DNA from 2 places in the Streptomyces sp. NPDC050560 genome. Region 2 is predicted to be linked to the other one. Evidence: riboswitches for the same ligand, from Rfam matches in the RefSeq annotation. Region 2 holds a riboswitch; the other holds the start of a gene.
The links. A riboswitch is a leader RNA that binds a small molecule or an ion and turns the genes downstream of it on or off. The one in region 2 is predicted to bind thiamine pyrophosphate.
Positions count from the first base shown of each region.

Region 1: linked by a shared signal. The riboswitch ahead of thiO (glycine oxidase ThiO) and the one ahead of ACIBIW_RS30655 (thiamine ABC transporter substrate binding subunit) in region 2 are both predicted to bind thiamine pyrophosphate.

Region 1 is NZ_JBITGT010000006.1:203,614-218,854, reverse strand. Features, by position in the region: gene bfr (bacterioferritin) at 1-227, opposite strand, end outside; gene ACIBIW_RS15675 (sulfite oxidase-like oxidoreductase) at 506-1,159, shown strand; gene ACIBIW_RS15670 (DUF4396 domain-containing protein) at 1,170-1,637, opposite strand; gene ACIBIW_RS15665 (deoxyribonuclease IV) at 1,689-2,573, opposite strand; gene pknB (Stk1 family PASTA domain-containing Ser/Thr kinase) at 2,693-4,693, opposite strand; gene ACIBIW_RS15655 (thiazole synthase) at 4,831-5,724, opposite strand; gene thiS (sulfur carrier protein ThiS) at 5,727-5,987, opposite strand; gene thiO (glycine oxidase ThiO) at 5,984-7,273, opposite strand; TPP riboswitch at 7,271-7,383, opposite strand; gene ACIBIW_RS15640 (NAD(P)/FAD-dependent oxidoreductase) at 7,496-8,737, shown strand; gene ACIBIW_RS15635 (Rv2175c family DNA-binding protein) at 8,968-9,333, shown strand; gene thiE (thiamine phosphate synthase) at 9,458-10,108, shown strand; gene metF (methylenetetrahydrofolate reductase [NAD(P)H]) at 10,253-11,173, shown strand; gene ACIBIW_RS15620 (hypothetical protein) at 11,224-12,366, shown strand; gene ACIBIW_RS15615 (phytoene desaturase family protein) at 12,404-13,903, opposite strand; gene ACIBIW_RS15610 (SAV_6107 family HEPN domain-containing protein) at 14,460-14,993, shown strand; gene ACIBIW_RS15605 (class I SAM-dependent methyltransferase) at 15,152-15,241, shown strand, end outside.
Region 2 is NZ_JBITGT010000016.1:77,663-92,903, reverse strand. Features, by position in the region: gene ACIBIW_RS30700 (gamma-aminobutyraldehyde dehydrogenase) at 1-1,047, opposite strand, end outside; gene ACIBIW_RS30695 (Lrp/AsnC family transcriptional regulator) at 1,209-1,730, shown strand; gene ACIBIW_RS30690 (aspartate aminotransferase family protein) at 1,715-3,094, shown strand; gene ACIBIW_RS30685 (ABC transporter ATP-binding protein) at 3,512-4,246, shown strand; gene ACIBIW_RS30680 (hypothetical protein) at 4,228-5,394, shown strand; gene ACIBIW_RS30675 (VOC family protein) at 5,560-5,970, shown strand; gene ACIBIW_RS30670 (LOG family protein) at 6,129-7,211, shown strand; gene ACIBIW_RS30665 (ABC transporter ATP-binding protein) at 7,512-8,531, opposite strand; gene ACIBIW_RS30660 (ABC transporter permease) at 8,533-10,206, opposite strand; gene ACIBIW_RS30655 (thiamine ABC transporter substrate binding subunit) at 10,263-11,360, opposite strand; TPP riboswitch at 11,456-11,579, opposite strand; gene rlmN (23S rRNA (adenine(2503)-C(2))-methyltransferase RlmN) at 11,656-12,786, opposite strand; gene ACIBIW_RS30645 (phosphatidate cytidylyltransferase) at 13,234-14,343, opposite strand; gene frr (ribosome recycling factor) at 14,343-14,900, opposite strand; gene pyrH (UMP kinase) at 15,033-15,241, opposite strand, start outside.

The sequences.
Region 1 (15,241 bases), on a different contig from region 2:
TGGAAGAGGCGTTGATAGTTCGGCAGCCCCTCAAGGAAGATGATCCGGTCCGTCAGGATCTCCGCGTGCCGCATCTCGTCGAACGACTCGGCCCGTGTGTATTTCGCGAGCTTGGCCCAGCCGTAGTTCTCCTGCAATTTCGCATGCAGAAAGTACTGGTTGATAGCGGTGAGTTCGGCGGTGAGCTGCTCGTTGAGGAATTCGATGACCTCGGGATCACCCTGCATCGCCAAGGCTCCTTCCGTGGGATTGATCAGGCAGTGGCGCATCCTCCCATCGGCTATCGGCGCCGTCCAGTAAGCCCAGGCTTACTCCGGCGCTCCTCATCGGTGCCCGCGCCCGCCGCACGCCCCGGCGCGCGGCGGGTCGATCCGCGCTACGACGCGCCGGTACCGGCGCCTTCGCGACCTGCCGACACCGGGAAGCGGTGCCCGATATGCGCGTTACGGGACGCGCGCGCCGGGGCGCATGCAGTTCTTCGTACCGGGCATGTCAGGATGGGTGCATGGGCCACCCGACAAGCCGGACATCCCCCACGGAGACCGTTTCAGGACTGCCGCCGGGGCAGCGGCTCCAGCGCGGCTGGCCGGTCACCCACTACGGCCCGGTGCCGAAGTTCAGGCCCGAGCGCTGGGAATTCCGGGTATTCGGGGCGACCGCGGACGGCGGCAAGCGCTGCTGGAATCACGAGGAATTCTCCGCGCTGCCCTACTCCACGGTCGTCGCCGATCTGCACTGCGTGACGAAATTCAGCATGCTCGGCGCCGAATGGGGCGGGGTGCTGCCCCGGGTCCTGACGGAACTGGCGCCGCCGCACCCGTCCGCGACCCATGTGATGGTGTGGGCCGAGTACGGCTTCAGCTCCAATCTGACGCTCGCCGACTTCACCGCCGACAACACCGTCCTCGCCACCCACAGGGACGGCGAACTCCTCACCGCGGAACACGGCTTCCCGCTCCGCCTCGTGGTGCCGCACCGCTACGCCTGGAAGGGTCCCAAGTGGGTGCGCGGCGTGGAGTACATGACGGCGGACCGCCGCGGCTTCTGGGAGGAGCGGGGCTACCACAACATCGGCGACCCCTGGCGCGAGCAGCGCTACACGTACCAGGAGGAGCCGGGCGAGGGGCCCGAACTGTCCGCCGCCGGCCAGGAGGGCTGAGCCCGGCCGCTCAGTGGTGCCCCGCGTGGTGCCGGTGCACGACCGCGTGGCCCAGGCCCCGCCCGATCATCCAGCGGTTGACGGGCGTGGTGACCAGGAACGCCAGCACCAGCGAGATCGCGAGCGAACCCCAGAACAGCGCGTCGGGCAGGCCCGCGTCCCGCGCCGCGGGCCACAGCGCGATGGTGCCGTTGTCGATCAGCTCCATCACGGCGATGGACACCGTGTCCGCCGCCAGCGCCACCCGCAGCGCCGCCGCGAACCCAAGACCGGCCCGCAGCACCCCGCGCATCGTCAGCGCGTAGCCGAAGAAGAACGCCAGCACGACCGCGAGGGCCGTGGTCGGCACATTGCCCCAGCCCAGCGCGGTGCCGATCACCATGCCGAGCACCTCTCCGATCGCGCACCCCGTCAGACAGTGCAGGGTGGCCTGCGCGGCCATGCCCCAGCTCGCGGGCGCGTGCTCCGTGTGCTCCATCGTCCGGCTCCCTTCCCGCGGGCGCGCTCCCGGCCCGCCCCCGCCGGAACGTTATACCCCCCTAGGGTATTCCCTGAGCTTCTTGAGCAGCGCGGCGTCCTCGGCGTGCCGCGCCTTCGGGCCAGGGGTCTCCAGGATCAGCGGGACGCCCGCCGTCGCCGGATGGGCCAGCAACGCCGCGAAGCCGTCCTCGCCGATGTGGCCCGCGCCGATGTTCTCGTGCCGGTCCTTGTGGGCGCCCACCACGTCCTTGGAGTCATTGGCGTGGATCAGCCGCAGCCGGCCCTCCCCGACCGTCTCCACCAGCAGGTCGAGGGTGCGGGCCGCCGCCCCGGGGGCGGTCAGGTCGTGCCCCGCCGCGAACACATGGCAGGTGTCGAGGCACACCCCGAGCCTCGGATGCGCGTCCAGCGCCTCGAAGTAGGGGCCGAGGTCCGCGACCAGCGAGCACAGCGACGCGCCCTGGCCCGCCGTCGACTCCAGCAGCAGATACGGATCGTCGTCCGCGGTCAGCTCGTCGAGCAGCGGCAGCAGCAGCTCCCGCACCTGCGCCAGCGCCACCCCCCGCTCCCGCCCGCCGGTCGCGGAGCCGGTGTGCACGACCACGCCGAGCGCCCCGATCTCCCGCCCCCTGCGCAGCGAGTGCCGCAGCGACGCCACGGAGCGCCGGGCGGTCTCCTCGGTGTGCGAGCCGAAGTTGATCAGATAGGGGGCGTGCACATAGGCGGGGACGCCGCCCTCGGCGCAGGCCGCGCGGAACGCCTCGTCCTGCGCGGGGTTCCCGGCCGGTGTCGCCCACCCCCGGGGGTTCGCCACGAACACCTGCACGGTCTCGGCGCCGATGTCCCGGGCGTACGAGAGCCCCGCCGCGGCGAGACCCCCGGCCACCGGGACATGCCCGCCGACGGGATTACGGGGAAGCACACTGCTGGTCACGGACCAAGCCTGGCACGCGCCCCGCACGCGGCGCGCCACGGGTGGGGCACGGCGCCCGGAGTACACGCCACGCGCCCCCGCCACGCATCCACGCCACGCGCCGGGCGCCCGCGCGACGGTCAGCCCGCCTTCAGGGTGATCGTGCTGCCCTCCGGCGCCTCGTCGCCGCCCTCCACCGACTGCTCGCTGACCTTGTCGCCGCCGCCGAAGATGCCGTCGAGGAAGCCCTTGTCGACCTTCACCTCGAAACCGGCGTCCTCCAGCGTCCGCCGGGCGTCGTCCACCTTCTGCCCCGTGACGTCCGGGACCTCCACCATCCGGGGGCCCTTGGAGAGCGTCAGCGTCACCGTGTCGCCCTCGGCGAGCCTGGTGCCCTCGCCGGGGGACTGCCGGGCCACGTCGCCCTTGTCGGCCTCCGACGTCACCCGGGTCCTGGAGACCCGCACGTGCAGGCCCTCGTCCTCCAGGTCGTCCGTGGCGTCGTCGGCGGACTCGCCCGTCACGTCGGGCACCTCGACCGCGGCGCCCTTGCTGACCTTGATCGCCACCGCCGTGCCCGACTTGCGCGTCGTACCGCCCGCCGGGGACGTCGAGATCACCGAGCCCTTGTCCACGTCGTCGTCGAACTCCTGCGTGACCATGCCCGCCTCAAGACCGGCCGAGGCCAGCTCGGACTTCGCGTCGCCCAGGGAGAGCCCTTCGAGCCTCGGCACCTTCACCGTGTCGGGGCCGAGCGAGATGGTGAGCCCCACCTTGTCGTGGTCCCTGATACGGCTGCCCGCGGCCGGGTCGGTGGAGATCACGGTGCCGCGCTCGTCGCTGTCGCTGTGCCTGCGGGTGATGTCGCCCACGCCGAGCCCGGCCTCCCCGAGCCGCTGCTTCGCCTGCGCCTCCGTCTTCGCCAGCAGCGGCGGGACCTTGGTGAACTGGCCCGAGTTGATGTACCAGACCCCCGCGCCCACCGCGAGCGCCACCAGGACCGCGAGCACCGCGATCAGGGTGCCCCTGCGGGGCGGCACGAACCGGCGCCCGCGCGGCCCCGGCGGCCCGGGCGGCGGCGGGGCGAGCCTGCTGGTGCGGTTCAGCTCGTCCTCGGAGCCGCCGCCGGGGCCGCCGGGGCCACCAGGGCCTTCAGCGTCGGCCGCGTCGTCGTCGCCGACCGGCAGCGGGCGCGGCAGGATACGGGCCGCGGCCCGCGGGATGACGCTGGTGCGGTCCTCGGCGTTGTCGTGCCCTGCCGCGAGCGCGCCGGGCGGCACCGCGTCGAGCTGCGCCGCCGTCAGGCCCTCCCTGGCCCGGCGGACGCGGGCGAGCAGCGCCACCGCGTCCTCGGGCCGCCCGGCCGCCGCCCGCGCCGCCGCCGCGGCGACCAGCGTGTCGAGCGCGGCCGGCAGCCCGGGGACGGTGTCGGAGGGGCGCGGCACGTCCTCGTTGAGGTGCTGGTACAGCACCTGCGCCGCGGACTCGCCCGCGTGCGGTTTGCGGCCCGTCAGCATCTCGTAGAGCACGACGCCGCACGCGTACACGTCGACCCTGGGGTCGGCCGCGCCCTTCTCGATCTGCTCGGGGGCCAGGTACGACACCGTGCCGAGCACGGTCCCCGTGGTGTTGGTGACCGAGTCCACGGCGCGCACCAGGCCGAAGTCGGCGACCTTCACCCGGCCGTCGTCCCCTATCAGGACGTTCTCCGGCTTCATGTCGCGGTGCACGAAGCCCGCGCGGTGCGCGGCGCCGAGCGCGGCGAGCACCGGCTCAAGGATGTCGAGCGCGGCCCTCGGCTGGAGCGCGCCGCGCTCGCGCAGCACGTCGCGCAGCGTGCAGCCCGCCACGTACTCCATCGCCTGGTACACGTACTGCCCGTCGGCGCCCTGGTCGTAGACCGCCACGACGTTGGGGTGGGAGAGCCGGGCCACGGACTTCGCCTCGCGGATGAAGCGCTCCACGAACGACGCGTCGGCGGCCAGCGCCGGGTGCATCACCTTCAGCGCGAGCACCCGGTCGAGACGGGTGTCCAGGGCCCGGTAGACCGTGGCCATACCGCCCACCGCGATCAGCGCGTCGACGCGGTAGCGCCCGTCGAGTACCTGCCCGACGAGGGGGTCCTTGAGGCTCGTATCCACGTCGTGAGTCTACGAGGCCCCGCCGACACCCCACGTCGGCCGGTCGCATACCGGCACATGGCTGGTGCCGAGCTGTGACACCCGGCGCGCCCGGCTGCGGGCCCCCGCCCGGCCCGCGCCGCGCCCCCTGCCGCCCCTCAGAACGCCGGGCGCTCCGGGTCGTGCGCGGCCCCCGCCGACAGCGCCGCGACGCCCTCGCGGGGCGACGACGCGTACGCGATCCGCCGCACCGGGATGCGCCCGGCCCGGTACGCGAGCCGCCCCGCCTCCACCCCGGCCCGCATCGCCTCCGCCATCAGCACCGGCTCCCGCGCCCTGGTCACCGCCGACGCCAGCATCACGCCCGCGCAGCCCAGCTCCATGGCGAGGGCCGCGTCCGACGCGGTGCCCGCGCCCGCGTCGAGGATGACCGGCACGCGCGCGTTCTCCACGATCAGCTCGAAGTTGTGCGGGTTGCGGATACCGAGCCCCGACCCGATCGGCGAGCCGAGCGGCATCACGGCCGCGCACCCGGCCTCCTCAAGACGGCGCGCGAGCACCGGGTCGTCGTTGGTGTACGGCAGCACCGTGAAACCGTCGTCCACCAGGGTCTCCGCGGCGTCCAGCAGCTCCACAGGATCGGGCAGCAGGGTCCGCTCGTCCGCGACCACCTCAAGCTTCACCAGCGAGGTGCCCAGCGCCTCGCGCGCGAGCCGCGCCGTCAGCACGGCCTCGCCCGCGGTGAAGCAGCCCGCGGTGTTCGGCAGCACCGCGATGCCGAGCCGGTCGAGCACCGAGAGCACCGAGCCCTGGACGCCCGGGTCGAGCCGCCGCATCGCCACCGTCGTCAGCCGCGTCCCCGACGCGACGAGCGCGCGCTCCAGCACGTCGAGGCTGGGCGCGCCGCCGGTGCCCATGATCAGCCGGGAGGCGAGGGTGAGCCCGCCGAGCACCAGCGGGTCGCCGTCACCGGCCCTCGCGCCTTCGCCTGTGCCTGTGTCCCGGGCCGGGGCGCCCGCGGGCCCCTCGGCGCCGGTGTACGTGTCCGTCATGGTCAACCTCCCTGGACCGCCGTCAGGACCTCCACCCGGTCCCCGTCGCACAGCGCCGTCGACGGCCACGCGCCGCGCGGTACGACGGCCTCGTTGACCGCCGCAGCGACCCCCGAGTGGGCGCTGGTGAGGCCCGCGACCAGCGCCGCGAGCGTGGTGCCTGGGGGCAGCCCCCGCGGCTCGCCGTTCACGGACACGGTGCACACGGCGCCGTCGGCGGTGTCGGCGGTGTCGTTGCTCGCCGTGTTCTTCCTGGGACTCATACCGGCCGCTCCTGCCCCGCGGCCCGCGGGGCCGCCGTGCCGTACGGCGCCTGCGGCGCGAACCGCCCGGGCGTGAACGGCCTGGCCACCTCGGGCAGTTCGCCCGTCGTCAGGGCCTCGGCGAGGGCGTCCCCGGTGAGCGGGGTGAGCAGGACGCCGTTGCGGAAGTGCCCGGTGGCCAGCAGCAGCCCGTCGAGCGCGGTGGGGCCGAGCAGCGGCGCGTTGTCGGGGGAGCCGGGCCGCAGCCCCGCGCTGGTCTCGGTCAGCGGCAGCTCGGTGAGGCCGGGCACCAGCTCGTGGGCGTCGCGCAGCAGCTCGTAGACGCCGCCCGCGGTGACCGTGGTGTCCCACCCCATCTCCTCGCTCGTCGCCCCGACGACCAGCTCGCCGCTGAGCCGCGGCACCAGGTAGACCTGGCTGCCGCGGACCATGGCCCGTACCGTCCTGGTCAGGAACGGCGCACGCTCCGGGGGCACCGTCAGCCGCAGCACCTGCCCCTTCACCGGGCGCACCGGCGGCAGCACCGCCGGGGGCACCCCGTCGAGGCGCCCGCTGAGGCTGCCGCAGGCCAGCACGGTCCGCGCCGCCGCCAGCCGGGTGCCGTCGTCGAGGACCACGCCCACGGCGCGCTCACGCGCCACGTCGAGCGCCGCCGCCCACCGCCGCACGAAGCGCACCCCGGACCGCTCGCACGCCGTCACCAGCGCCGCCGACAGCAGCCTCGGGTCCACCTGGTGGTCGCCGTCGACCCGCAGCCCGCCGCGCACACCGGGCGCGAGCATCGGTTCGAGCCGACGGCACTCCCGGCCCGCCAGCCACTCCGCGTGCAGCCCCGACTGGGCCTGGAAGGCGTGCAGTTCGCGCAGGTGCGCCCGGTCGTCCGCGTCGAGCGCGACGGACAGCGTGCCGTTCCTGCGGTAGCCGATGTCCTGTCCCGTCGCCTCGGTCAGCTCCCGCGCGAAATCGGGGTAGCGCTCGGCCGAGGCCAGGTTCAGGGCGAGCAGCGCCTGCTCGCCGTAGTGCAGCTCGGTGACCGCGGCCAGCATGCCCGCGGCGACCTGCGCGGCGCCGCCGCCCGGCGCCGGGTCCACGACCGTCGTACGCAGCCCCGCGAGCGCCGCCCGCCAGGCGGTGACGAGGCCGATGACCCCGCCGCCGACGACCAGCGCGTCGGGCGCGCGCTCCGCCGCGTCCGCACGGGGCGACGCCGACTGCGCCGCCGCAACGGATACCGACGCGGCCGCCGGTGCCGCGGGCGGGGGTGTGGGTGGTGGAGAAGACGCCATGAGTGTCACAACCCTCCCTTCGCCGGAATGACCCGGATCAGGTTCGTACGGTCGGAGGCCGCCCAGCCTCCCTCTCAGCCCGGTGCGTCCGGGCTCCCGCGAGTGCTCCTGCGCTTTTCACCCTAACCCGACGCGCCCGCCGCCAGTAAGGCGCCGTCTGCTGTGCGGGAGGTCACCGGGGCCACCGCCGACCGGCACGAGGCGGCTGACTATCGTGGCGTGGTGATCGAACAGACCCGGCAGCGTGGCCGGACAGGGCAGGCAGGTCCCGAACACCGTGTGGTGATCGTCGGTGCGGGCATGGCGGGGGTGCAGACGGCGGTGGCCCTGCGCGAGCGGGGCTTCGAGGGCCCGGTGACCCTGCTCGGCGAGGAGCTGCACCCGCCGTACGACCGGCCCCCGCTGTCCAAGGCGGTGCTGCTCGGCAAGGCGGACGGCTCCGCCTTCGACATCGACTTCGACGGGCTCGGCGTGGCGCTGCGCCTCGGGGTGCGCGCGAGCGGGCTGCGGCCCGCCGACCGCGAACTGGACACCTCGGCGGGCCCGTTCCCTTACGACACGCTGGTCCTCGCGACCGGCGCCGAGCCGATCGGGCTGCCCGGCACCGAGGGCGCCCCCGGGGTGCACGTGCTGCGCACCCTCGACGACGCGGCGGGGCTGCGCGGCGTGCTCGCCGGGCAGCGGGACGTGGTGGTCGTCGGCGCGGGCTGGATCGGCGCGGAGTTCGCCACGGCCGCGCGCGAGGCGGGCTGCGCGGTGACCGTCGTGGAGGCCGCCGACCGGCCGCTCGCGGGCACCCTGCCCGCCGAGGTGGCCGCCCCGATGGCCGCCTGGTACGCGGAGGCGGGCGCGGAGTTGCGCACCGGCGCGCGTGTGGCGCGCGTCGAGCCGGGCGCGGTCGTCCTCGGGGACGGCGCGCGGCTGTCCGCGGACGCCGTCGTGGTCGGCATCGGGGCACGCGCCGCGACGGGCTGGCTCGCCGGCTCGGGGATCGGCCTCGGCACGCACGGGGAGATCGCGGCCGACGCGTCGCTGCGCACCACGCTGCCCGGCGTGTACGCGGCCGGCGACTGCGCCTCGTACCCCTCGCGGCGCAGCGGCGAACGGCTCCTCGTGCACCACTGGGACAACGCGCTCCAGGCGCCGCGCACGGTCGCCGCCAACATCGTCGGCGAGGCGCCCGCCACCTACGACCCGGTGCCGTACTTCTGGTCGGAGCAGTTCGGCCGCTTCGTCCAGTACGCGGGCCACCACACGCCCGCCGACACCCTCCTGTGGCGCGGTGACCCCGCGGAGCCCTCCTGGACGGTCTGCTGGCTGCGGGACTCCCGCCTGACCGCCACCCTGACGGTGGGCCGCCCCCGCGACCTCACCCAGTCCCGCAAACTCATCGCCACCGCCACCCCCATGAACCCCACCACCCTCCCCAACCCCACGATCCCCCTGAAGTCGGCCACCCTCTGACCGCACGTGTGAAAAATCCCGCCGCAACGGCGCCCAACCCAATCGGCCGCCCCCGGCGGTGCCGAACCCACCCGGACCACGGACAACAAATTCCCCCTCCGGGGACCACACAGAACCGCCCCCACCCACCCCCTCCGGGCCCGGGGCGGAGCCCCGGTGCAAGGGATGACATCCCCCCGCCGGGAGGCACCCCGCTTCCGACCCCCCGTCCAAGATGGCACGCTTGTCCCGTGACCGAGATTGACGCAAAAATCGATGCTCTCGTCCCCGCCTGGCTCAACCTCCCCGACATCGCCGAGATGCTCGACGTCGAGGTGACCCGCGTCCGCCAGTTGGTCAAGGAGGGCCAGCTCATCGCCGTACGCCGGGGTGAGAACCGCGCCCTGCACGTGCCCGCCGCGTTCATCGACGGCGACAAGGTCGTCAAGGGCCTCACCGGCACCCTGACGCTCCTGCGGGACGACGGCTTCACCGACGCCGAGATGCTGGAGTGGCTCTTCACCCCCGACGCGAGCCTGCCGGGCACCCCCGCCCAGGCGCTCGCGGAGAACCGCGGCACGGAGGTGAAGCGCCGCGCTCAGGCGCTGGCCGTCTGACCCCGTCCCACCCAGATCGCACCACCGCGTACGGGGCGCGCGACGCGCCCCGTACGCCCCCACAGGGCGGGCGCCCCCGCACGGCGCCCGCTTCGACCGCACACCGCCGGGGGAGACCACGACCATGCCCACCACCGCACCGCGCACCCAGCTCGCCGACGCCGTCCTGTACCTGTGCACGGACGCCCGCACCGGCCGCGGCGACCTCGCCGAGTTCGCCGACGCGGTCCTCGCGGGCGGCGTCGACATCCTGCAACTGCGCGACAAGGGCATGGAGGCCCGCGACGAGCTGGCGAACCTGGAGGTGCTCGCCGACGCCTGCCGCCGCCACGGCAAGCTCCTCGCGGTCAACGACCGCGCCGACATCGCCCGCGCCATCGGCTCCGACGTACTCCATCTCGGCCAAGGCGACCTGCCCGTACCGGCCGCGAGGGCCATCGTCGGCGAGCGCCCCCTGATCGGCCGCTCCACCCACACGGGACCCGAGGCGATGGCGGCGTCCCTCCAGGACGGCGTGGACTACTTCTGCACAGGACCCTGCTGGCCCACCCCCACCAAGCCGGGCCGCCCGGCCCCCGGGCTCGACCTGGTGCGCTACGCGGCCTCGCTCGACACGGCCCGCCCCTGGTTCGCGATCGGCGGCATCGACCTCGGCAACCTCGACGCGGTGCTCGCCGCGGGCGCGCGCAGGGTCGTGGTCGTACGGGCCGTCACCGAGGCCGACGACCCGCACGCGGCGGCGTCCGAGTTCAGCAAGCGGCTGCGCGCCACCTGAACGCCCCCGGGCCCCGCCACCGGAACGCGCCCATGCCCCCCCACGGCCCTCCCCGCGTCCCACTCCGTGGACACCATCCGCCCAAACCCCGCCATTCAGGCGCTCCCGGTTCGGATACCGCCACGGTCTGGCTAACCTGCACCTATGGCCACCGGTACCTCCTCCACGCGAACGGACCGCGCACGCACCGTGCGCGACATGCTCGCGGCGGGCAAGACGACGTTCTCCTTCGAGTTCCCGGTCCCCAAGACCCGCAAAGCGGAGCAGAACCTCTGGAAGGCGCTGCGCCGGGTGGAGGCGGTGGCGCCGAGCTTCGTCTCGGTGACGTACGGCGCGGGCGGCTCCACCCGCTCGGGCACGGTGCGCACCACGGAGCAGATCGTCGAGGACTCCACCCTCACCCCCGTCGCCCACCTCACCGCCGTCGACCAGTCCGTCGCGGAACTGCGCAACGCCATCGGGCGGTACGCGGACGCCGGGATCAGGAACATGCTCGCGGTGCGCGGCGACCCGCCCGGCGACCCCATGGGCGACTGGGTCCCGCACCCCCAGGGCCTGACCTACGCGGCCGACCTGGTGCGGCTCATCAAGGAGTCGGGCGACTTCTGCGTCGGTGTCGCCGCCTTCCCCGAGACGCACCCGCGCTCGCGCGACGAGGACAGCGACGTACGGCACTTCGTCGACAAGTGCCGCGCGGGCGCGGACTACGCGATCACCCAGATGTTCTTCCGGCCCGAGTCCTATCTGCGGCTGCGCGACCTGGTCGCCGCGCGGGGCTGCGACACCCCCATCATCCCCGAGGTCATGCCCGTGACCAGCGTGCGGATGCTGGAGCGGCTGCCGCAGCTCAGCAACGCCGTCTTCCCGCCCGAGCTGAAAGAGCGCATCCTCGCGGTCCGCGACGACCCGGCGGCGGTACGCTCCATCGGTATCGGGTTCGCGACGGAGTTCTGCGCGCGGCTGCTCGACGAAGGCGTCCCGGGGCTGCACTTCATCACGTTGAACAACTCCACGGCGACGCTGGAGATCTACGAGAACCTCGGGCTGCACCAACCACAGGTCTAGACGAGCCGTAGCCTGTCCGGGCGGCGGCGGTTGTTCCAGGAGGGGCGTACATGGGCTGGACGGTCCTCTACATCGCATTCGGCTTCGTGGCCCTCTGGCTGCTCGGCGAGGTACTGCTCCAGTACAAGGCGCGGCTGCGGTGGCGGCTGCTCGCCTTCACCGGCTTCCTCTTCGTCGTCGTCGGCGTGGTGCTGCCCTCGGTGCCGGTGATCGCGCTCGGCGCGGTCGCCTTCGCCGTCGGCCAGACGTATGTGACGCTCTCGTTCCGCAAGGGCTTCTCGACCGGCTGGGCGATCGGCGGCAGGCCGGGCGCCAGCAGGCGCCGCAAGATGCAGGGCCCGCCCGCCCCCCAGGAGCCCACCCTTGAGGTGTCGGACCTGGAGTACGCGCAGCAGCCCGAGGCGGCGCCGGGACCGCCGCCCGTCTACGAGCCGGAGGCCATGCCCGACGACACCGGCCAGTACGGCGTCTACTCGGACGACCCCCCGGAGCACGCCGCGGCCGCGGACGGCCAGGCGGCCCAGGGCGGCTACGACGGCTACCAGGGCTACGACGCCTACCAGACGCCCCCGCCCCCCGACACGCCCCCCGGCGGCCATCCCTACCCGGGCGCCGACGGCTACCCGGTCACCGGCGACCCCGCCTACCCGGGCGACCCGTCCTACGCGGGCGACCCGTCTTACGCGGGCGACCCGTCTTACGCGGGCGACCCAGCGTATGCCACCGCCGCCCCCGGCTACGGCGGCTACGGCTACGACACGGGGCAGGGCCAGGACCAGCAGGCGTACGGCTACGACACCGGCCAGCAGCAGTACGCCGCGTACGCGGACCCGTACCCGGGCCAGGGCGGCTACGACCCCCAGCAGTACGCCTCCGGCTACGGCGACACACAGCAGCCCTACCAGCCCGACCCCTACGCCGCGCAGCACTACGGCGCACAGGGCGCCCAGGCCGACCCGTACGGGCAGGACGCCGGGTACGGCGCCGACACCCCGCCCGGCGGCGTCTGGGTCCCCCAGCAGCGCGAGACCCACGGCGGCTACGGCGGCGGACTCCCGCCCGAGCAGCAGCCCTACCCCTACCAGGAGCCTGGCAGCGCGCCCTACGGCGAGGGCCGGCCCGACGACCCCCGGGGCCACCAGCCCGCCGACCCCCAGGGCCAGGGGTACGACGGCCGCCCGTACGGCTACTGACCCCGCATACGCCCGCCCCGGCCCCTGGCCGGGCCCGCTAGCGCGACCCCTGGAAGCCGGGGCCCTCCACGATCAGCCCGGCCGCCAGCGCGCCCGACATCCCGGCGTGCGGCAGCCCGCCGCCCGGGTGCGACCAGCCGCCGACCGCGTAGAGGCCGGGCAGGCGCGTGGAGTTGGCCGGATGCAGCAGCCGCCCGCCGGCCGCGGGCAGGGCGGGCGGCGGCACCGCGCCGCCCGGCGCCCCGGTCGCGGCGGCGATGTCCGCTGGGGTGCGCGCCTCGTGCCAGAGCAGCCGCTCCCGCAGCCCCTCGACCGCGGCGCCCGCCCGCTCCACGAGGCGCTCCACGTCCGCCGCCGTGACCTCGGCGCCCGCGGGCACCGTCGCGGTCACGGTCACCGCCTCGTGGCCGCCGTCGGGCACCAGCAGCGGGTCACTGGTCCGCCGCACCACCACGGTGGGTGCGGCGGGCACCCCGCGCGCCTCCGCGCCGAACACCGCCTCCAACTCGCCCCCGCGATCCGGGGTGTGCACCACGGTGCGCACCGGCGCCCCCGCGGCCGCGGCCCCGCGCAGCGCGAGCAGCACCGTCAGCCTGCTCGGCGCCGACGCCATGCCGCCGACCTCGCCAGGGCCGCGCACCGGGGCGGGCGAGAGCGCGTCGAGCGCGGCGGGGAAGACCCCGGCGACCACCGCGTCCGCCTCGTGCACCGCGCCGTCCGCCGTCACCACGCCCGCCGCGGCGCCGTCCTTCTCCCGCACCCCTGTCACCTCGCTGCCGAAGCGGAAGACGACGCGGCGCTCACGGCAGCGCTCGTAGAGCGCGGTCGCCAGTGCGCGCAGCCCGCCCGCGACCGACCAGACGCCGAACGTCTGCTCCAGATAGGGCAGTACGGCCGCCGCGGCGGGCGCGGAGCGCGGATCGAGGCCGTGGACGAGCGCGTAGTGCTCCAGCAGGGCCCGCAGCCGCGCGTCACCGCCCAACTCGGCCTGCGCGACACCGGCGAGGGTGGTCGGCGGCGTGCCCCGGCGCAGCAGCCTGCGGGGCGCCCGCGCGGGATACGGCTCACGCTCCGCAAGCACCTGCCAGTTGGGCCACAGGGTCTCTTCGAGCAGCGGGCGGCGCGAGCGGTTCCAGGCTTCGCGCGCGCGGTCCATGAACTGCGCCCAGCGCGCCCCCGCGTCCCGGCCGAGCGCGCCGTCGAGCGCCGCACCGACCCCGGCGCGCGACGCGTTGGGCAGGTCCACCACGGCGCCGTCGGCGAACACATGCCGCACCGCGGGCTCCCGCTGCTCCAGCACGACCCGCTCCTCAAGCGCCGCCCGGCCCGTCTTCACGAACAGGTCGCGGTACACCGCGGGCAGCGGCAGCACCCCGGGCCCGGTGTCGAAGCGGAACCCGTCACGCTCGACGACCCCCAGCGACCCCCCGTACGTCTCGCTCCGCTCGAAGACCACCACCCGCCGGCCCGCCACCGCGAGCCGCGCCGCCGCCGCCATCGCCCCCATCCCCGCCCCGACCACCGCGATCTCACGCATGCCCGGAAGTCTAGGACGCCCACGGCGGCCCCCTCGGACCCGGCGGGTGAGTACGGGTACCGGTGAGTACGGGTACTCAGACCGGCAGATGAGTACTCCTGCGGATGGTTCGCGATCAGTGTCGGCGGCAGAGTGTGGTCACAGCAGGGCGCGCCGCGCCGGAACCGCCGACACGGGGCGGCGGAACGGCGCAGCGCCCTCTGGCCGCTGCCGGGCTCGACCCGGCAGCGCGCCCGGGGCCGGGACGCCGAAGCGCCGGGCCCCGCACGGGGAGTGAGGCTCCGGCACGGCGACGGGGGACGTCGGGGGACACGGGGGAGCACCGTGCCGGACCTTTCACCTTCCCACGCGCCCCTCCTCCGCTCATGCGCCTCTCTCCGGCTCTTCCGTTCACGCCCTCGCGCGCCCTTCCCGCCTCCCGCCCCGGCCTCGCCCGGCCCCGGTTTCGAACAAAGGATCGGGGCGAAAGGCCAGGTCAGAACCGATTGTCAGTGGTGTGCCCCACGATGGGTACATACGGCCACGGTGCCGTCACACAGACGACAGGAGGTTCGTCATGGCTCGTTCTTCCACCGCCGCGTCATGGCGCCGCGCCACCGGCCCTGCCCCGTCCGAGACCGGCCCCGCCGGTGACATCCACCCGGTGCTGCGCCGCGCCGGGGCCCCGCCCGCCGCGCTCGAACTGCTCGCCCAGGCCCGCGCGGGCCTCGACGAGGCCGCAGCGCTCCCCACCGCCAACGAGCGCTACGCCACCGCCCACCTCGCCGCCCTGCGCACCGCGGCGGCCGTCCTCGCCGCCCGCGGCCGCCCGGAGCCGCCCACCAGGCGCCGCCCCAGAATCCGCAGCGCCTGGGAGGTGCTGCCCGAGATAGCGCCGGAACTGGCCGAGTGGAGCGCCCTGTTCGCCTCGGGCGCCGCCCGCAGGGCCCGCGCCGAGGCAGGCATCAGGGGCGCCGCGAGCCCCCGCGACGCCGACGACCTCCTGCGCGACGTGGCCATGTTCCTGCGCCTCGTCGAGCGGATGCTCGTGCTCCAGCCCGTACTGCCCCAGCCGAGACAGCGGGAGGACGGCATGCCCGACGCCGGATGAGCCACGCGGCGTGCGCCGGGGGCGCCGTGGCCGGGGCCGCCGCAGGGAGGCAATAGGGTGGTGGCGCCCGACGCCCCCGGCCGGACAGCGCGGCAGGGGAGCGCCACGCTCATCGCTCCGCCCACTCCCAGGCGGTGCCGCGCCGAGGAGTCACCGCAGTGCCGGAACCGATGCGCCCCCGCGCAGCCCTCCGTACCGCCGTGGTCTGGGACGTCCTCCAGGACGCCCTCGACCGCCGTGCGAGGGCC
Region 2 (15,241 bases):
CTCGACCTTGGCGTGGGCCGGGAGGCGGTCGATGAAGCCGGAGACCTGCCGGAGCTGGTTGGAGTTGTTCAGCGGGCCGTACAGGACGTCCTCGTCCGGGCCGCCGGTCTTGGTCTCCGCGGCGGCCTTGGCGAGCGCCTGGACGAACTCGTCGTGGATGGACTCGTGCACGAGGACGCGGGCGGCGGCGGTGCAGTCCTGCCCGGCGTTGAAGAACCCGGCCGTGGCGATGTCGTCGACGGCCCCCGCGATGTCGACGTCGTCGAAGACCACCACGGGCGCCTTGCCGCCCAGTTCGAGGTGGACACGCTTGAGGTCCCGCGCCGCGGACTCGGCGACCTGCGTGCCGGCCCGCACGGAGCCGGTGATGGACGCCATCGCGGGGATCGGGTGCTCCACCATGAGGCGGCCGGTGTCGCGGTCGCCGGTGACGACGTTGAAGACGCCCTTGGGCACCACGGAGCCGATGATCTCGGCCATAAGGACCGTGGAGGCGGGCGTGGTGTCGGAGGGCTTCAGTACGACGGTGTTGCCGGCCGCGAGCGCGGGGGCGAACTTCCACACGGCCATCATCATGGGGTAGTTCCACGGCGTGACCTGGGCGCAGACGCCGATGGGCTCACGGCGCACCATGGAGGTCAAACCCTCCATGTACTCCCCGGCGGAGCGCCCCTCCAGCATGCGGGCGGCTCCCGCGAAGAAGCGGATCTGGTCCACCATCGGGGGGATTTCCTCGGTGCGGGTGAGACCGGTGGGCTTGCCGGTGTTCTCGACCTCGGCCGCGATCAGTTCCTCCGCGCGCTCCTCGAAGGCGTCAGCGACCTTCAGGAGCGCCTTCTGGCGCTCCGCCGGCACCAGGTCGCGCCAGGCGGGGAAAGCGGCCGCTGCGGCCTCCATGGCGGCGTCCACGTCCGCCTGCCCGGACAGCGGGGCCTTCGCGTAGACCTCCTCGGTGACGGGGTTCACGACGTCGATCGTGCGACCGTCCGCCGCCTCGCGGAACTCCCCGTTGATGTAGTTGCGCAGACGACGCAGCTCGGTGGTCACTGCCGGGCCTCCTGTCCGATGTCCAGTGGGTGAGACACCAGCCTAATGCGGCCCGTGACGTTTTCAACATGCCACTACCCCACCGACTACGGATTTCGTCATGATGTCGGCAGTACACAACGAATTTCATCGGTTCATCCTTGCGAAAGCGTCGAGTCCTCATGCAGAGTGAGGGTGTGGCCGGTCGTACTTCAGATGCCAGGGAACCCAGGGACGCCAGACGCCGCGGCGGCTCCCCCGCGTTGGACTCCGTCTCCCTGGCGATCATCGAGCAGCTCCAGGAGGACGGCAGGCGGCCCTACGCGGCCATCGGGAAGGCCGTGGGCCTCTCGGAGGCGGCGGTCCGCCAGCGCGTCCAGAAACTGCTGGACCAGGGCATGATGCAGATCGTCGCCGTGACCGACCCGCTCACCGTGGGCTTCCGACGGCAGGCGATGGTCGGCATCACGGTGGAGGGCGCCCTCGATCCCGTCGCGGAGGCACTGACGGCGATGTCGGAGGTCGAGTACGTGGTACTCACCGCCGGCTCCTTCGATCTGCTCGTCGAGATCGTCTGCGAGGACGACGACCACCTGCTGGAAGTAATCAGCGACCGCATCCGGGCCCTGCCCGGTGTGCGCTCCACGGAGAGCTTCGTCTATCTGAAGCTGAAGAAACAGACCTATATGTGGGGAACGCGATAGCCGTGAGCACGGACCACAGCAATGCCGCGTACGACCACCTGTGGATGCACTTCACCCGCATGGGCTCCTACGCGCACGCGCGCGTGCCGACCATCGTCAGGGGCGAGGGCACCTCGATCTACGACGACCGGGGCAAGCGCTACCTCGACGGGCTCGCCGGACTCTTCGTGGTGCAGGCCGGCCACGGCCGGGCCGAACTCGCCGACGCCGCCGCGCGTCAGGCGCGGGAGCTGGCCTTCTTCCCCATCTGGTCGTACGCGCACCCGCGCGCGATCGAGCTGGCCGAGCGCCTCGCGGGGCACGCGCCGGGCGACCTCAACAAGGTGTTCTTCACGACGGGCGGCGGCGAGGCCGTGGAGACCGCCTGGAAGCTCGCCAAGCAGTACTTCAAGCTGGTGGGAAAGCCCGGCAAGCACAAGGTCATCTCGCGCGCCGTCGCCTACCACGGCACGCCGCAGGGCGCCCTCGCCATCACGGGACTGCCCGCCCTGAAGGCACCGTTCGAGCCCCTGGTGCCCGGCGCCCACAAGGTCGCCAATACCAACATCTACCGGGCCCCCGTGCACGGCGACGACCCCGAGGCGTTCGGCCGCTGGGCGGCGGACCAGATCGAGCAGCAGATCCAGTTCGAAGGCCCCGACAGCGTCGCCGCCGTCTTCCTTGAGCCGGTGCAGAACGCGGGAGGGTGCTTCCCACCGCCCCCCGGCTACTTCCGACGGGTACGGGAGATCTGCGACGAGTACGACGTCCTGCTCGTCTCCGACGAGGTGATCTGCGCCTTCGGCCGCCTCGGCACCATCTTCGCGTGCGACAAGTTCGGCTACGTGCCCGACATGATCACATGTGCCAAGGGCATGACCTCGGGCTACTCGCCGATAGGGGCGTGTGTCGTCTCCGACCGCCTGGCCGAACCCTTCTACCAGGGCTCGAACTCTTTCCTGCACGGCTACACCTTCGGCGGTCACCCGGTCTCCGCCGCCGTGGCCCTGGCCAACCTGGACCTCTTCGAACGCGAGGGCCTCCCCCAGCACGTCCTGGACCAGGAAGGCGCGTTCCTGGAAACGCTGCGCAGGCTCCACGACCTGCCCATCGTCGGCGACGTCCGCGGGAACGGCTTCTTCTACGGCATCGAACTCGTGAAGGACAAGACCACCAAGGAATCTTTCGACGCCGAGGAGTGCGAACGCATCCTCTACGGCTACGTCTCCCGCGAACTCTTCGAAAACGGGCTGTACTGCCGGGCGGACGACCGCGGCGACCCCGTCATCCAGCTCGCCCCGCCCCTCATCGCCGACCAGTCCACCTTCGACGAGATGGAGCAGATCATCCGGGGCGTCCTTACGGAGGCTTGGACGAAGCTGTAGGGGGCGCGGGGACGGGCGGCGCGGCGCGAGAGGATGGACGCTGCGCGGGGCGGGTCTCGGCAGTTTCGGTGCCCCTGTTGCGGCGTGTGTGGCGCGACGTGCGTAGCGGAGATGCCTTCGCGTTATATCGCGTGTCACAGCGGGGCGACGTAGCGCGCAATCCGCCCCAGGACGCGGTGACACGTAGCGCACGCGGCGCGACCCCCGCGCCGAGTCCCGCCTACTCCGTCCGGATGAGATCGGCTACGCCGTGCGGGGCTCCGTCTTACGTGTCGTCCACCAGCCGCGTCGGCGACGTGGTGCGCCGTACGAGTGGCGCGTCCCGTCGACGGTCCGGAAACCGGCTGCGGCGCCGTGTTAAGTTCACGCCGTTTTGAGAGGGAATCAACTGCTCTGAGCGAAACTGAGGTGTTCGCCATGGTGGCCCCGCCCGACAACGACGTGCTCCACGCTCGCGCTCTCCATTTCGCCCATGGCGGCTCCCCAGCGCTGGCCGCTGTCTCTCTCGGGGTGCGCGAGGGAGAGATCGTGGCCATCGGGGGGCCGCGCGGCAGCGGCAAGACGACCCTGCTGCGCTGCCTGTCGGGGCAGCTCGTACCCGAACAGGGCGAGGTCTGGTACGACGGCCACCCTGTGCACTCGCTCAGCTCCACGGCGCGTGAACGGCTGCGGCGCGAGCGGTTCGGCTGGGTCGGCGCGGGTCCCGGCCTGGTGCCCGAACTCACGGCGTGGGAGAACGCCGCGCTCCCCCTGCTCCTGGCCGGTGTGCCGCACCGCGAGGCCCGGTCGTCCGCCATGGAGTGGCTGGAGCGGCTGGATGTAGGCGCGTGCACGCGTAAACGGCCGCACGCGCTCGTCCAGGCGCAACGGCAGCGCGTGGCCATCGCGCGCGCGTTCGTCGCCCGGCCGGCGATCCTTTTCGCCGACGAACCCACGGCGCCCCTGCACCGTGCCGACCGCACCCTCGTACTGCGCACGCTGACGACGGCGGCCCGCACCCATGGCATCACGGTCGTCATGTCCACGGCCGACAACGAGTCCGCCGCCCTCGCCGATCGCTCCGTGTCCCTGCTCGACGGGCGACGCGTCACCACGATTCCGCTGCCCGGCGTCGAGTCGGAAGGCCGAGCGGCGTGCTCGCTCTCCGTCTAGCGCGCGGCGCCCGCCTCGCGGTCCAGCTACGTCGCCTGCTGGTCACCGTGGCGGCAGCCGGCACCGGTTTCCTGCTGCTGTGCACGCTCGGCTACGCCCTGGGCCACCCAGAGGCGTCCCGCACGGCGCTGCTGCGACTCGTGTGGTGCGCCGCGCCGCTGGTGGCGACGGTGGGCTTCGCGGTCTCCGTGGCACGCGCCGATCCCGGCACCCGGCCCCGGCCGGGACTCAGCGCCGTGGGTCTCGGACCGGTGCGGATGATGCTCGTGTCGGCGGCGTCGACCGGAGCGTGCTGCACGATCGGCTCCGCAGCGGCCCTGGCGCTCTTCCTGCACCTGCGTGGAGACCTGGCGGCGCTGCCGTACCACGGGGCCGCCCGGGGCCTTCTGGCCGCGGAGCAGCCGCTGCCGCTACCCGCCGCCCTGACGCTGCTCGCCCTCGTGCCCGTCCTCGCCTCCGTCGCCACTGCCGCGGCGCTGCGGCCCCGGAAAGCCAGGCCCGGCACCGAGGACGACCCGGAACGGCCCGAGCCCCCCACGCCAGTGCCCTCCGGCCTTCCGTGGGGCGTGGCCATGCTCGCCGTGGGCCTGGCCGTGGAGACCTACTCGGTGCGCGCGGGACGCTCCGCCCCGACGTTGCCGATGCCGAACGGTCTCGGCGGCCGGTCCGTCGGAGTCCTCGCCGGGTGGGCGCTGACCGCACTCGGCCTCGCGACGGCGGGACCTGCGCTCACGCACCACTGCGGACGACTGCTCCAGAGCGCGCGTCCCAGCGCCGTACGGCTGCTCGCGGGGCGCATCCTCCAGCAGGAGGCACGTCGCATCGGCCGACCTCTCGGAGTCCTCTGCGCGGTCGCCTCGGGCGCCTACGCGGGCATGACGTTGTACGCCGCAAAGCAGCCGGGCCCGGGGCCCATGAGCGCGCTCGGCGGACTGCTGGTGGCGGGCTGCGCCGCCGCCACGCTACTGATGGCCGCGGTCGAGGCGCGCCAGTCGCGGGCGGCCACCGTCGAGGAACTGCTGCGCCTGGGGGCTCCCGCCGTGGCACTGCGCGGGGCCGCGGCGCTACGGACCGTGGTTCTCGTCGCGGTCTTCCTGCCCCTGACGTGGGTGATCGCGGAGTTGGCGGCGTTGCCTCTGACAAGCTGAGAGCGCCGCCGGGCACGCGCGTGCGCGCGTTGCGCATTTCTTGCCGCGCTCCGATGAGTCCTGGGACGACCGGCAGTCTGCCCTGTACGCACTGATGAACCGGAGCCGAGCGCCGCCGTCGACCGACGCGGCCGGGCGGGTCCGGGCAGATGCCGGGAGGCGGCCATGCACACCCAGATGATCTTCGTGAACCTCGCCGTGAGCGACGTCGAGACGAGCAAGAAGTTCTTCACGGACCTCGGTTACACGATCAACAAGCAGTTCTGCTCTGAGGACACCGCGAGCGTCGTGATCAGCGACACCATCATCGCGATGCTGCTGGAGAAGAGCCGCTACCAGGAGTTCACGAAGAAGCAGATCGCCGACTCCACGACCACTTCCGAAGTGATGCTCTGCCTGAGCGCGGAGAGCCGCGAGAAGGTCGACGAACTGGTGGACCGTGCCCTGACGGTCGGCGGATCCCCCGCCGGTGAGAAGCAGGACATGGGCTTCATGTACGGCCGCTCCTTCGACGACCCCGACGGACACACGTGGGAGGTCGTCTGGATGGACCCGGCCGCCCTTGAGGAGTCCTGAGTCCGGTAGCGGCTGGGTCTGCCCCGTCACGGGGGGCGGGGCAGAGTTGCGCCTAGCATGAGCGCGTGCCGATAACTGAACCCGCCGACGCCAGTGACGCCGTCCCCGCACAACACGCGCGGAAGCGCGGGACGTCGCCGGACCACACCGACCACGAGATCGAGACTCTGGCCGAGTTCGACGAGGTCGTCGCGGACCAGGCGTCCCTCAGCGGCTACCGCGTCCAGGCCGTCGATCTGAGCGGCCGGTCGGAGACGCTTCTGTCCATCGCCGTGGACGGAGCCATCTTCCTGGGCTGCCCGATGGTCGAGGACACGGCAGCGAAGGTCCGCTCCGCAGGAGCGCTCGTCTTCCCACCCGTGCCTGACCTGCCGTTCGATCCCTACCGAGGGCTTCTGTACACGCCTGAGGGGCTGTTCAGCAGCCTTGAGGAGGGTTACGAGGCGACACCGGACGCGCGCGCGTACGCGTGGTTCCAGCGGACCAAAGACGACGGCGACATCTTCGCGTCAATGCTGCGCGCCATCCATGACGATTCCGTCTCCGACGCCCTAGACGAACTCCTCGTAGGCGCCCGCGTCGTCGGAGTCATGGGCGGGCACTCCCTGAAACGCGGCACCGCGGCGTACGCGGGAGCGGCGCGGCTCGGCCGGGCGCTCACCCGGGCCGGACTCACCGTCGCCACAGGCGGCGGCCCCGGGGCGATGGAGGCCGCGAACCTCGGCGGGTACGCGGCGCCGTTCGACGACGCGATGCTCGACGAAGCGCTGGCGCTCCTCGCCAAGGCGCCGTCCTTCGCTCCCTCGATCACCGACTGGGCGGCTGCCGCGTTCGAGATACGGTCCCGCTGGGGCTCCGGCGGAGCCTCCGTGGGCATCCCGACGTGGTTCTACGGCCATGAGCCGCCCAACGCGTTCGCGGCGCACATCGCCAAATACTTCGCCAACGCGACGCGCGAGGACGGCCTCCTGGCCCGTTCCAACGCCGGCGTGATCTTCCTCCCGGGCGCCGCGGGCACCGTCCAGGAGATCTTCGACAACGCGACCCCGAACTACTACGAGTCCCGGGGCGAACCCACCCCCATGGTGCTGGTCGACAAAGCGCACTGGGCCGAGGACCTGCCGACGTGGCCGCTGCTCCAGGCGCTGGCGCGCGGACGGTCGATGGAGTCACGTATCGCGCTTGTCGACTCCATAGAGGAGGCGCCGGAGGCGTTGGCGCGTATGGGGGTCGTGGGGTAGGCCGAGTCGTTTGTGACTCGGCTGCGTGGCCGCGACGTCGGCGCTGCTGCGTGCCGGGATCGTGGGGCGCCGTTCGGCGGCATAGCGGGCTCCTTGGGGCGCCGTTGACCGCTGCGTCACGGCGTGGACGTAGCGGGCAGCGGGGCGACGTAGCGGAGCCGAGCGGGCGGCGCGCGCACGCGTTCGCGACGGGACGTAGCCATGTAGCGGCAGACGTAGCGCCGCCCCGGCCCGCCCCCGGCTCGCGAAGCGTCCACCGCACCGTCCCCCGCTACGTAGCCGCGAACGCGATATACCGCGTCAAGCGAGCACGACAACGTCCTCCGCGGCGAACGTGATCCCCACGCTCTCCCCGGGATCAGGAGCTTCGGCCAGGCCGCAGGCGGCGTCGAGGCGGGGGCCGTGGGGCGGCCGCAGTTGAACGGCGACGTGGGTGCCTCGGAAGGAACGCGACACGACGGCGCAGGGCAGTCCCTGGTCCTCCGTGGCGGTGAGACGTACGCCGGCGGGCCGTACGAGCAGTTGGCACGTTCCCTGACCCGTGCCGGGCGGCACGGGGAGCTTTCCCCACGCGGTGTCGGCGACGTCGCCCGTCACGGTGGCGTCGACGATGTTCTCGAAGCCGAGGAAGCGGGCGACGAACGCGTCGGCGGGTTGCTGCCACACCTGGAGCGGCGTCCCGGACTGGGCGACGCGGCCTTCGCGCATCACGACGACGCGGTCGGCGAGGGCGAACGCCTCGCTCTGGTCGTGGGTGACGGCGAGGACGGTGGTGCCGAGTTCGGCGAACAGTTCCCGGAGTTCGGTCACGAGGCGGTCGCGCAGGGTGCGGTCGAGTTGGCCGAGTGGCTCGTCGAGCATCAGGAGGCGGGGACGTGGCGCCAGGGCTCGGGCCAGGGCGACACGCTGCTGCTCGCCGCCGGAGAGGGTAGCGACGCCGCGACGTTGCGCGTCGGGGAGGCCGACCAGCTTCAGAAGTTCCGCGACGCGCGCGTCGCGTTCCGCGCGGGTGGCTCCCTGCATGCGCAGCCCGAAGGCGACGTTCCCGCCGACGTCGCGCTGCGGGAACAGTTGGTGGTCCTGGAACATGAGCCCGACGCCGCGCTTGTGGACCGGGACGGAGCCCTGGTCCTGCCCCCCGAGAAAGACGCGCCCCGCGTCGAGCCGCTGGAGGCCGGCGACGACACGGAGCAGCGTCGACTTGCCGCTGCCGCTCGGGCCCAGCACGCACACCGTCTCCTGGTCCGCGACATCGAGGTCGATCGCGTCGAGGGCGACGTGTCCGCTGAAGCGCACGGTGCCTTTGTCGACGGTGAGCATGTCAGAACTCCCCCGTGGTGGGCGCGGTGCGGGCCACGGTGCCCGCGCGGGCGCCGCGACGTGGGCTCCCGGGCCGCGGCTGGGGCCTGGATGCCAGTTGTTCGAGCAGGAGCAGCGAGACGGCGCAGACGGCCATGAGGACGACGGAGAGGGCCATGGCCTGGCCGTAGTTGAGTTCGCCGGCGCGCCCCAGCAAACGGGCCACGGCGACGGGCAGGGTGGGGTTGTCGGGGCGGGCGATGAAGACCGTGGCGCCGAACTCTCCCAGGGAGACGGCGAAGGCGAACCCGGCGGCGATGAGCAAGGCACGTCGCACCATCGGCAGGTCCACCTCGCGCCAGGCACGTAGCGGCGACGCGCCGAGGACGGCGGCGGCCTCGCGCAGCCGGTCATCGACGGCGCGGAGCACGGGAAGCATCGTCCGTACGACGAACGGGACCCCGACGAGTGCCTGCGCGAGCGGCACGAGAATCCAACTGGAGCGCAGGTCGAGGGGCGGTTTATCGAGGGCGATGAGGAACCCGAAGCCGACGGTCACCGCGGAGACCCCGAGCGGCAGCATCAGCAGCGCGTCGATGCCGCGCAGGAGGCGGCCCGCGCGACGTGTGAGCGCCGCTGCCGCCAGGCCCCCGATGACGAGGGCGATGCCCGCGGCGGCGAGCGCGTACTGGAAGGAGTTCGCGATGGCGTCGACGGGGGGCACCAGGAACGTTCCGCCGTCGGATGAGGTGAGGGCGCGGTAGTAGCCGAACCCGTAGCCGCCGGCGGTGTCGAGGGAGCGCTGGACGAGCACGCCAAGGGGCAGCAGGAGCAGCAGGATGATGCTGGCGAGCACGGAGCCGAGCAGGGTCCGCTGGAGGGCGCCACGGGGCCGGTGCGACGTCGTGGCGGCGTCCACGAGCCTGAGGGCGCCCTCGCGGCGCCGCACCGTCCACGCGTGGACGGCGAGAACGAGGCCCACCGCGACAAACTGCACGAGGGTGAGCACCGCGGCCGTCGGCAGGTCGAAGAGTTCGGCGGTCTGGCGGTAGATCTCGACCTCGACGGTGGAGTAGGCGGGGCCGCCCAGGATCTGTACGACGCCGAACGACGTGAACGTGAACAAGAAGACCATCAGCGCCGCGGCCGCCACGGCGGGGGCGAGGGCGGGGAGCGTGACTCTGCGCCACGCCGCCCAGCGGGAGGCTCCCAGGACACGCGCAGCGTCCTCCTGGCGCGGGTCGAGCTGAGCCCACAGCCCGCCGACGGTGCGGACGACCACGGCGTAGTTGAAGAAGACATGGGCGAGCAGGATCGCCCAGACGGTCGTGTCGAGCCGTACGCCCCACAGCTCGTCGAGGAGGCCGCCGTGGCCGAGGAGGGCCAGGAACGCCGTTCCCGCGACGACGGTGGGCAGTACGAAGGGCACCGTGACGGCGGCGCGCAGCAGCCGCTTGCCGGGGAAGTCGAAGCGGGCGAAGACGTAGGCGCCGGGCAGGGCGATCGCGAGCGTCAGCGCCGTGGAGGCGAGCGCCTGCCATGTCGTGAACCAGAGGACGTCGCCGATCCCGGGGCGGCCCAGCACGTCCCAGATCCTGCCGGGCCGCGGCCCGTCGCCGGTGTTCAGTCCGCGTCCCACGATCGCGACGACGGGGTAGGCGAAGAAGGCCGCGAAGAACACGACGGGCACCGTCATGAGCGCTCCGCGCGCGACGTCCGCCCGCGACGTCCCGGCGCTACGTCCTCCGGTCCTCACTTCAGTACGAGTGCGGTCCACGAGTCGACCCAGTCGTCCCGGTGGTCGGCGATGCGGCTCGGCGCCATGGTGTGCGGGTCCGTCACCTGGACGGCGTACTTGCGGTACGAGGCGGGGGGTTGGGCTCCGTTCACGACGGGGTCGACGAACATGTTGAGCGGCATGTCGTCCTGGAACTTCTTGGTGATCAGGAAGTCCAGGAACGCCTTGCCGCCCTTGGTGTTGTGGGCGTTGCTGAGGAGGCCGGCGTACTCGGTCTGCTGGAAGCAGGTGCCGGAGGAGACGCCCGTGGGCGCTTGCGCGGGCTGCGGGTCGGCGTAGATGGCCTCAGAAGGCGGCGAGGAGGCGTAGGACACGACGAGGGGCCGGTCGCCCTTGGCCTTCTTGCCGCCCGCGGAGCCGGAGAACTCGGTGTTGTACGCCTGCTCCCAGCTGTCGACGACCTTGACGCCGTTCGCCTTGAGCTTCTTCCAGTAGGTCTGCCAGCCGTTGTCGCCGTACTGGGCCGCGCTGCCGAGGAGAAAGCCGAGGCCCGGCGAGGAGGTGGCGGCGTTCTCGGTGACGAGGAGGTTCTTGTACGCCGGTTTGGCGAGGTCGGCGTAGGTCCTGGGCGGCTGGATCTTGTGGCCGGTGAAGTACTTCTTGTCGTAGTTGACGCAGATGCTGCCGGTATCGATGGGAGTCACGCGGTTCTTGTCCTGGTCGACGCGGTACTGGGCCTTGACCTGACCGGCGCCCTTGGCCTCGTAGGTCTGGAACAGGCCGTTGTCCAGGGCGCGCGACAGCAGGGTGTTGTCGACGCCGAAAAAGACGTCTCCCTGGGGGTGGTCCTTGGTGAGGATCGCCTTGTTGACGGCTTGCCCGGCGTCGCCGTCCTTGAGGACCCGCAGCTTGTAGCCGGTGGTCTTCTGGAAGTCGGCGAGCACGCTCTTGGACGCCGCGAAGGAGTCGTGGCTGACGAGGGTGACGGTCTTGGAGTCCCCGGAGCCGCCTGCCGCGTCGCTGCCGGAGTCCGAGTCGGAGCACGCGCCGAGCGTGCCGACGCCGAGTCCGGCCGCCAGTACGACGGCCGAGATCCTTCTTGTGGTGCCCATTGTTTGTCCTCCTGGGTGTCCAGGAAGAGACGCGGCCCCGCCCTTCGCACCCGCTGCGGGTGCGGCCCCGTCGCGGGCGTGGGCAGGGCGCAACAGCTTGAGTAGGTCCGAACTTCCTACCCGGAATGACCCGGGCGAGGTTCAGAGGGTCTGCGGCCTGTCCGCTCGTCCGAGCGTATGCCGCACTCTCAGCGCTGTGGCGCTCCCCTGTCGGAATATGAAGATGTCCGTCGTCACGTGTGCCGTACGCGCGTGATGTCCACTAAGGACCGCGTACCGTCCCCAGCGTACAAGTTCACCTTTCGGACGCCGCGAGCTGCCCGCAGGCCCCGTCGATCTCCTGGCCGCGTGTGTCGCGCACCGTGACGGGGACGCCATGCGCTGCGATGGCGTCGACGAAGGCGCGCTCGTCCTCGGGGCGCGAGGCGGTCCAGCGGGAGCCCGGAGTCGGGTTCAGCGGGATCAGGTTGACGTGGGCGTGGCGGCCCTTGAGGAGGCGGCCCAGGCGGTCTCCTCGCCATGCCTGGTCGTTGACGTCGCGGATGAGCGCGTACTCGATGGAGACACGTCGCCCCGAACGGTGCGCGTAGTCGAAGGCGGCGTCCAGGACCTCGCGGACCTTCCAGCGGGTGTTGACGGGGACGAGGGTGTCGCGCAGCTCGTCGTCGGGCGCGTGCAGGGAGACCGCGAGGCGGCACTTGAAGCCCTCGTCCGCGAAGCGGTGGATGGCGGGGACGAGGCCGACGGTGGAGACCGTGATGCCGCGCTGGGAGAGCCCGAGGCCGTCGGGCTCGGGGTCGGTGAGGCGGCGGATGGAGTCGACGACGCGCCGGTAGTTCGCCAGCGGCTCGCCCATGCCCATGAAGACGATGTTGGACAGGCGGGTGGGTGCACCGTGGGCCGCGGCGTCGTCGGCCGTGCCCATCTCGCCGTCGCGTACCGCGCGCATGCCGTCGACGATCTGGTGGACGATCTCCGCCGTCGACAGGTTGCGGTCGAGTCCCGCCTGCCCGGTGGCGCAGAACGGGCAGTTCATGCCGCAACCGGCTTGGGAGCTGATGCACATGGTGACCCTGTCGGGATAGCGCATCAGGACGGACTCCACGAGGGTGCCGTCGAACAGCCGCCACAGGGTCTTGCGGGTCGCTCCGTCGTCGCAACTGATGTGCCGCACCACGGACATGAGGTCCGGCAGCAGCGCCTCTTGGAGCCGGCCCCGCGCGCCCGCCGGGATGTCCGTCCACTGCGCAGGGTCGTGCGCGTAACGCGCGAAGTAGTGCTGCGACAGTTGCTTGGCGCGGAACGGCTTCTCGCCGAGCGTCGCGACGGCTTCCTTGCGCTGCGCAGGGGTGAGGTCGGCGAGGTGCCGCGGCGGCTTCTTGGCTCCGCGGGGCGCGACGAAGGTGAGGACTCCGGGTTCAGGCATGGTTCGTCCAGTGTCGCAGACCCGGGAGGGTGCGAGGGTGCGGCGTGGGTGGAGGGGGTGGAGACGTAGCGGGCGATGGGGCGCGGCGGATACGTCGCGGGCAGGGGGTACGTCGCGGCTGGGGCGCTACGTGGGGTGTGGGAAACGTAGCACGGGGGCGGAGCGGGGCTACGTGGGAGGGCGCTGGCTGGGGCATGGGTGGGGCGCCGTGGCTACGTACGTAGCGCCGCACCGTCGAACGGTGCAGCCTCGCGCGACGTAGCGGCACGCGATATAGCGGCGCGAAAGGCTACGTAGCGACGTAACGGGGCCCGCGGAGGCTACGGCGCACGGACCGACGTAGCGCGCCCCGTATATCGCGAGTGCTCCGCTACATACGCAGCGCCCGCACCGTCGCCCCCGCCGCGCACGCGGACCAGGGCGCCATGCGGGCGCGACGTAACGCGGTCAGGAGCCGACGAAGACCACCATCAGCAGCCAGGCCACGGGCGCGGTCGGCAGCAGGGAGTCGAGGCGGTCCATGATGCCGCCGTGGCCGGGCAGGAGCGTGCCCATGTCCTTGATCCCGAGATCCCTTTTGATCATGGACTCGCCGAGGTCGCCGAGCGTGGCGCTGGCCGCGACGGCGAGGCCGAGGAGGAGCCCTTGCCACCAGGCCCCGTCGTCGACCATGAGCTGCATGCACAGCGCCCCGGCGACCATAGCGAAGGCGACGGCTCCGACCAGGCCCTCGCGGGTCTTGCCGGGGCTGATGCGGGGCGCGAGCTTGTGCTTGCCGAAGCGCCAGCCGACGGCGTAGGCGCCGGTGTCGCTGACGACCGTCAGTATCAGGAACGTCAGTACGCGCCGCGGTCCGTCGTCGGCGGTGAGCATCAGTGCGACGAACGTGGCGAGGAATGGCACGTAGAACGTCGCGAAGACGCCCGCCGTGACGTCCTTGAGGTAGCCGTGCGGAGACTGCGCCATGCGCCAGACGAGGACGGCGAGCGCGGTGAGCGCCATGGCCACCCAGGCGCCCTCGGCGTTGCGCACGTAACCGGCGACGACCATGGCGGTGCCGCCGACCGCGAGCGGTACAAAGGGCGCGTTGATGTCCTTGCGTTCGCTCAGGCGCGACGTGAGTTCCCAGAGGCCCACGACGACGGCGACGACTATCACGCCGACGAAGACGGCCTTGACGACGAAGAGCGAGGCGATGATCACCACCCCGAGGCCGAGGCCGACCCCTATGGCCGCACCCAGGTCGCGGCCCGCGCTCTTCTTCTGCGGGGCCGGCGCCGGCTGCGGCTGGGGGGCGCTGGGCATGGGCTCCTGCGGCTCGGGCTGCGGCTGCGACGTGGGGGCACGGAACGGGGCGCCGCTCGGTGAGCCGGCTCCCGCACCGTCCCCCTGGTATCCGCCGCTCGCGGGTTCGTCGGGCACGATGGGCATGGGCCGAGTCTGCTGGGCGCCGTGCGCATCGTATGCGGGACCCGCCGGGGCCGCCCCCTGGGCGTGCGGGGGCCAGGGTTGCGGGTGCCCGGTCTGTGGCGGCGCTCCCCAGGAAGAGTGGTTCATCAGACCTCGAGCAGCTCGGATTCCTTGTGCTTGAGCAGCTCGTCCACCTGGGCGACGTACTTCGTGGTGGTGTCGTCCAGTTCCTTCTCGGCGCGCCTGCCCTCGTCCTCGCCGACCTCGCCGTCCTTGATCAGCTTGTCGATGGTCTCCTTGGCCTTGCGGCGTACCGCGCGGATGGAGATCCGGGCGTCCTCGCTCTTGGTCTTGGCGACCTTGATGAAGTCCCTGCGGCGTTCCTCGGTCAGCTCGGGGAAGACCACCCGGATGATGTGGCCGTCGTTGCTGGGGTTGACGCCGAGGTCGGAGTCGCGGATGGCCTGCTCGATGTTGCGCAGCGCGGTCTTGTCGAACGGGGTGACCACGGCCATGCGGGGTTCGGGCACGGAGAACGAGGCGAGCTGGTTGATCGGGGTCATCGCACCGTAGTAGTCGGCCACGATCTTGTTGAACATCGCCGGGTGTGCGCGTCCGGTGCGGATCGCGGCGAAGTCGTCCTTGGCGACCACGACGGCCTTCTCCATCTTCTCCTCGGCTTCGAGGAGGGTCTCTTCGATCACCACTTGCTCCTGCGTGTCTTGAGCGGGTCCGGCATCCCGTGGGTGGCGGCCGGCTGGGTCGCGTCTCTTTCCCTGCACGGTGTCCCTCCGGCAGGGCTTTGTCCATCCCTCTGGTGGCGGCTGCGCCCGGTGTCAGGCGCGGGCGCTCTGGTCGCCTACGAGGGTGCCGATCTTCTCACCCTTGACGGCCCTCGCGATATTGCCCTCCTTGAGCAGCTCGAAGACGAGGATGGGCAGCTTGTTGTCGCGGCAGAGGGTGACGGCGGTGGCGTCGGCGACGCGGAGGTCGCGCGTGATGACCTCGCCGTAGCCGAGGGAGTCGAACTTGACCGCGTCGGGGT